Regions from separate parts of the Virgibacillus sp. MG-45 genome, predicted to be linked through region 1. Evidence: a T-box and tRNA genes for the amino acid it is inferred to sense, from the RefSeq annotation. Region 1 holds a T-box; the other holds one or more tRNA genes.
What was found. A T-box is a leader RNA that pairs with one kind of tRNA and senses whether it is charged. The one in region 1 lies ahead of tyrS (tyrosine--tRNA ligase), so its partner is inferred to be a tRNA-Tyr.
Positions count from the first base shown of each region.

Region 1 (3,414 bases):
TGCACGTACACGCAGACAAGCTCGTCAATTAGTTAACCATGGTCACATCACTGTTGATGGATCTCGCGTAGATATCCCATCATACCAAATGAAGCCTGGTCAAACAATTGGCCTTCGTGAAAAAGCGAAAAACCTTGATATCATTAAAGAAGCTGTTGAAATTAACAACTTCGTACCAGAATACGTTTCATTTAACGCTGATAGCTTAGAAGGAACATTCACTCGTCTTCCTGAGCGTTCTGAGCTTCCAGCAGAAATCAACGAAGCACTTATCGTTGAATTCTACTCACGTTAATAATTTTTATAAACCCCTCTTAATCCTACACACTCGGATTAAGAGGGGTTTTTCTGTTTAAAAGAAGCGGCTACCTATCAGGTGATACAAAAAATACTTCACTTCTTCATAATTCGTTTTAATAGCTCTATGCAAATGTTTTCTATGAATTGAAAAACCTCGTAATGCTTGCACATTACGAGATTCCAAAACAACGCTTATTTATTTTTCACAAATATAGTTTACTGAAATCGAATTAGGAAATACTTTTTCTTTCCTCTTCGAATAATGATAAAGGTATCTTCTATTCGATCTGCTTTATCTAGTGTGTATGCAACATCCTGTTGTCTTTCACCATTAATGTAAATCGCACCATTTGAAATATCCTCTCTTGCTTGGCGCTTGGAGGGTGAGATTGATGCTTGCACAAGCAAATCTACTAAGCCAATAGCTTCTTTCTCCATTTCAAATGTTGGCACATCCTTAAAGCCTTGTTTAATTTCATCTACAGATAACTGCTTTAAATCACCACTAAATAGGGATTCCGTAATCCGTTGTGCTTGCATTAAAGCTGCTTCTCCATGTACTGTCTTTGTCATTTCCTCTGCAAGACGTTTTTGCGCAACACGATTTTCTGGTCTGTTTTTCACTTCTTCCTCTAGCTCTGAAAGGACTTCATCAGAAAGGAACGTAAAATAGCGCAAAAATTTAAGGACATCACGATCATCTGTATTCACCCAAAACTGATAAAACTCATACGGACTCGTTTTTTCAGGATCCAGCCAAATGGCACCTCCAGCTGTTTTCCCAAATTTCGTTCCATCCGCTTTTGTAATAAGTGGAACTGTAAGTCCGAACACCTTTACTTCTTCGTCAAGGTTTTCTCTGGAGCGTCGAATCAATTCCATTCCAGCCGTAATGTTTCCCCATTGGTCACTTCCACCAACTTGTAATGTACAGCCTTCTTCTTCATAAAGCTTTAAATAGTCAAGTGACTGTAAAAGCATGTAGCTAAACTCTGTATAAGAGATCCCCTGCTCAATTCGTGCAGAAACGGATTCTTTTGCAAGCATGTAGTTAATGCTAAAAAATTTACCCGCATCACGTAAAAAGTCAATCACTGTCATTTTCGTTAACCAATCATGATTATTCCTGGCAACGACCGGATTTTCTCCCTTATCAAATTCAACTAGTTTAGCAATTTGTTCTTTAATTTTATTCGCATAGCCTTCCACTACCTCCGCGGTATTTAATGAACGCTCGGAATTGCGACCACTTGGATCGCCAATCATTCCCGTACCACCACCAACAAGGGCAATTGGACGATGGCCTGCTTTTTGAAATCGTTTAAGTATCGTGATTGGCAATAAATGACCAATGTGTAAACTATCTGCTGTTGGGTCAAATCCACAATAAAGCGTCACTTGATTCTCATTTAAATGCTTTCGAAGTCCATCCATATCTGTTGCTTGATTAATTAAGCCACGCTTTTCTAAATCCTGTAAAATATCCATTCTTTACTCTCCTTTAAAATAGAATTTCATCCTTTTTCTTGATCGGATTTGTGAAACGAAGAAATCAAAAAAAGCCCTTCCCTATAAAAAGGGACGAGCTTCTACACGCGGTACCACCCTTGTTGCAATTTAATTGCCACTTTGGTATTGATAACGATGCAAAACACCGTCTTTTCATGTCCTATGACATGAAAAGAAGCTCCAGATTGTAATTCGTTAGCAAATATATATCGACTTCCACCAACCGTCGACTCTCTTGGATAGGGATTTGCATCACTACTGCGATCTTTCTCAGCTATTGAATATAAAGTATAATATATTCTTACCACATCTCCATATAAAAAGCAATTTTTTTCTATACCTTCTCCACTTAACCGTATGGTATAATAAATATTGGAATTTTAGGAGGTTTTATAGTGGATTTCAAAAAATGGAGTAAACAAGCTTACCATAAAATAATATCACTTTGGCGTACTGGGAAACTCCAACGCTCATCGAGAATTACCTATGATGTTGTTTGGAATGTTATTCTCTTCTTCCTCATCATCGGATTTATTGGTGGTTTTTTTGGTCTTGGCCTAGGTGCAGGCTACTTTGCTGCACTCGTGAAGGATGAACCTATCCGTAGCTATGAAAGCATGGAAAAAGACATATACAATTACGAAGAAACGTCCAAGCTATATTTTGCTAATAACGTCTATATTGCAGACATTAGCTCAGATCTACATAGAGAAGAGACATCATTGGAAAATGTGGCGCCAATATTAATCGATGCCGTAATCGCTACAGAAGACGAATATTTTAACGAACATAAAGGAGTCGTTCCAAAAGCGATTGTTCGTGCAATCATTCAAGAAGTACTTAATATGGACATGAAATCTGGTGGAAGCACGCTCACGCAGCAGCTGATTAAAAATCAAATCTTAACAAATGAAGTTTCATTTGAACGTAAAGCAAAGGAAATTCTTCTTGCCTTACGATTAGAACAATTCTTTGAAAAGGATCAAATTCTGGAAGCCTATTTAAATATTGTTCCATATGGAAGAGATGCATCAGGTCGTAACATTGCAGGTATCCAAACCGCTGCACAAGGTATATTCGGTGTTAATGCTAAAGAACTGAATTTACCACAAGCGGCCTTTCTTGCAGGAATGCCACAAAGCCCGTATCAATATACACCGTTTAAAAATAGCGGCGGTCTAAAAGATAAAAAAGGATTGGAATATGGAATAAACCGAATGAAAATCGTTTTAAAACGAATGTATGAAGAAGGGTTTATTGCCTCTGAAAAAGAATATAAAGATGCTTTAGCTTATGATATTACAGCTGATTTTACGAAGCAGGTGAAAAAGTCCAGCGATAAATATCAATATGTTATTGATGAACTGGAGCTTCGCGCTGAACCAATTATAAAAACATATCTTGCAAAACAAGATGGTCATACAGAAGAAGACCTTAAAAAAGATAAAGAATTAAATGAGAAATACGATATTTTAGCAAGACGAAGCTTGAAAATGGATGGATATCGAGTTCATTCTACGATCGATAAAAAGATATTTGATGTTTTTCAAGATGTGGCCAAAAACTATAAACATTACGGACCGGATCGTACCATTCAAGAAAAAA
Region 1 covers NZ_JAXOFU010000002.1:349,218-352,631, forward strand. The annotation lists gene rpsD (30S ribosomal protein S4) at 1-295, shown strand, start outside; gene tyrS (tyrosine--tRNA ligase) at 517-1,788, opposite strand; T-box leader at 1,875-2,090, opposite strand; gene SPK86_RS03995 (transglycosylase domain-containing protein) at 2,205-3,414, shown strand, end outside.

Region 2 (3,414 bases), on a different contig from region 1:
CATTTGTCCATAGGTAGCTTGAGGATCGTCATTTAATATTCGGACATCTAAATCTACAGCCCCTCCTCCTCTTGCTACAATGCTCGGATAAGCAGCATTTGCCGCTTTAATTAGCGCTGTCTTTTCCTTTAATATTTCATTTTTTGCTTGATAAAAATCGGCACATCCGACTACTTGGATTTGACCGATCATCGTTCTTCCGGTGGATTCGGTTTTAAACCCTCCTGCATCTCGAACGATTTTTGCAATATAGCTAGCTGAAGCAACAACAGAAGCCTCTTCAATTGCCATAGGAATAATATAATCTTTCCCGTTTATAAGGAAATTTAATCCTAATCCAAGTGGCAACGAAAATGTTCCAATTGTATTCTCAATCATTTTATCAGCCGTCGCTATTGGCAGTGCACCTTCTGTAGAGAGAAGCTCTATTTCATCTGATGTTAAACCATGCTGATGTAAGAGTATATCTCTACGTTCCTCGACTGTCTTTTTGTAAAAACCAGGGATTCTGGAAGAGTTCATGCTATTCCATCCTTTTGTATATCGTCATGATACCTTTTACAATTCTATATATTAGCTTATAAAAATTTTAATTTTTTGTGAGTGCTTGAGCGTAATTTCATTATAATATAAATATAGGCTCATTGCAGTAGGATTTTTACAATGTTAGAAACGTGTAAAATAATTTTTCTGTTTCTATTATCGTGAAAATCGCCTAAAAATGCAAATAAACAAGGCTGTCAATAATAACTACCTTGTTTATTTTATATTATGTATCGTATTTAAATGTTAACACCCATTTTCAAAATGGTGAGCCATACAGGATTCGAACCTGTGACCCTCTGATTAAAAGTCAGATGCTCTACCGACTGAGCTAATGGCTCCTGTGAGATATCATCGGTATGTATTGCGTCCAGCGCAAACTTAATCGTTTAAAAAGGAATCGATGCGCAATAAAAATGCTACTCATGTTCAAACGTAACTCTACCGAGAAAAAACAAAAGCGAGAGCAAATATGATGCTAATCGCTAGGATTTTAAGACTATATATTTAATAGCTGGGCTACCAGGATTCGAACCTGGGAATGACGGGACCAAAACCCGTTGCCTTACCGCTTGGCTATAGCCCAATAATATAAATGGTGGAGGGGGGCAGATTCGAACTGCCGAACCCTGAGGGAGCGGATTTACAGTCCGCCGCGTTTAGCCACTTCGCTACCCCTCCATATCATTAACGGAACTCCACATATTTATTCAAAAAAAATGGTGCCGGCCAGAGGACTTGAACCCCCAACCTACTGATTACAAGTCAGTTGCTCTACCAATTGAGCTAGGCCGGCAAAACACCTTACTATATTATTCGTTACATCACATATATTATACGATGTAGAAGGTGAATAAAAAATGGTGGAGGATGCAGGGCTCGAACCTGCGACCCCTTGCTTGTAAGGCAAGTGCTCTCCCAGCTGAGCTAATCCTCCGACGCACAGCGTGTGACTCGTGCATGTGCTGCAACTAACAGTCGCATACTCTACATGCCTAGCATCACAGCTGTTTTAAAAAGTACGATGACCCGTACGGGATTCGAACCCGTGTTACCGCCGTGAAAGGGCGGTGTCTTAACCGCTTGACCAACGGGCCTTGCAAAGAAAAGTAGTTTATTCTCGAACGCAATTGTCGAAAACCAACGAATCTTATTATATACAGATTATTTGTATTTGTAAAGAGGAATTATCTTTTTTTATTATTATTTTTTTATTCACCTCATATTCGTTTAAAAAAACTGCCACTCCGCCATTTAAAGGGAAGACGGTCAAGTGAAATGAACCGATTTTCTATAAGCCTTTTTGATGTAACACCACTTAATTATAACCAGGTGTTATAATCTAATACTAATTTATACTTTATTCACAATGTCCATTAAGGTATAATATAAGCAATGAATAAACATGGAGGTGCCCTATGTCACAATTATTAAAAGACAAAAACATCGTTATTATGGGTGTGGCAAACGAGCGAAGCATTGCTTGGGGAATAACAAAGTCCTTACATAATGCAGGTGCAAACCTTATTTTTACAAATAGACAGGAACGCTCACACAAAAAATTACTAAAGTTATTGGAACAAAATGACATGGAAGCAAAATTAATTGTAGAATGTGATGTTGCTAGTGATGAAAGTATTACAGCAGCTTTTAATGAAATAAAAAAAGCAGTTGGAGTGATTCACGGTGTTGTCCATTCTGTTGCCTTTGCAAATCGGGAAGAGCTAAAAGGAGAATACGCCGACACTTCTCGTGAAGGATTTTTGGTAGCTCATGAAATCAGCGCGTTTTCATTAGTGGCCGTTTCAAAAGCAGCGAAGGAAATTATGACAGAAGGCGGCAGCATTGTTACACAAACATATTTAGGTGCCGAACGCGTCATTCAAAATTACAATGTAATGGGTGTTGCAAAAGCTTCCTTAGAGGCTAGTGTCCGTTACTTGGCTGAAGATGTAGGAAAGTATGGCATCCGCGTAAATGCCGTTTCAGCAGGTCCAATTCGAACACTTTCTGCTAAAGGGGTATCTGGCTTTAACGATATCAATTCAACCATAGAAGAAAAAGCACCATTGCGCCGAAATGTTGATCAGGATCAAGTAGGCGATGCAACACTTTTCTTCTTAAGCGAGCTTGCACGCGGCGTTACAGGAGAAGTATTACATGTTGATGCTGGATACCATATTATCGGCTATTAATATCGGTGACGAATAACAGAACGAATGGAAAAAAGACAGTCAACCGTTTATAACAAGGAATAAAAGACACTCATAATATTTTGTGAGTGTCTTTTACAATGCTTCTTGGCACATATAAAACTCCTCAAGCAAAACTACTGCTTAAGGAGTTAAACATCGATTACTTTATGTTTAATGCGCAACTTTTTTTCGTTTGTACAAATATAAACCCATTCCCAAAAGAATAATAAATAAACCTATAATCATAAACGTGTACATTGAAGTAGCGGTATTTGGTAACTGCTTTCCAAATAGTGCTGGCTCTTTATTCTTCTCGTTGTTTGAACTGTTATCCTTCTTATCATTCTTTTCATCCTTATTGAGTGCATCAGATTCTTTTTTCCCGCCATCATCTGTTTGTTCTTCAATTGGTTCTTCACTAATATCATCGGATTGTGCTTTCACAGTTACGATTATTTTAGCTTTAAGATCATCTGGATTTTCTATGTTACTTTCTACAATAAGATCTCCCTCAAATTCATAAGATCCCGCTTTCACACTATCGTATTCAGGTGTAGAACTATTCCAACGTACATTGACAACTACCTTTGTACCATCACTTAACAGGACTTCAACACTTGTAGGCAAACCAATATCTTCTTGTGTCGTACCATTTTCTACTAAAATATCACTTAAA
Region 2 covers NZ_JAXOFU010000015.1:50,488-53,901, forward strand. The annotation lists gene SPK86_RS14145 (hydroxymethylglutaryl-CoA reductase, degradative) at 1-522, opposite strand, end outside; tRNA gene SPK86_RS14150 (tRNA-Lys) at 809-884, opposite strand; tRNA gene SPK86_RS14155 (tRNA-Gln) at 1,058-1,129, opposite strand; tRNA gene SPK86_RS14160 (tRNA-Tyr) at 1,140-1,224, opposite strand; tRNA gene SPK86_RS14165 (tRNA-Thr) at 1,264-1,339, opposite strand; tRNA gene SPK86_RS14170 (tRNA-Val) at 1,405-1,480, opposite strand; tRNA gene SPK86_RS14175 (tRNA-Glu) at 1,569-1,640, opposite strand; gene fabI (enoyl-ACP reductase FabI) at 1,962-2,738, shown strand; gene SPK86_RS14185 (GLUG motif-containing protein) at 2,910-3,414, opposite strand, start outside.
Region 2: it encodes a tRNA-Tyr, which carries the amino acid that the T-box ahead of tyrS (tyrosine--tRNA ligase) is inferred to sense. The anticodon was not compared.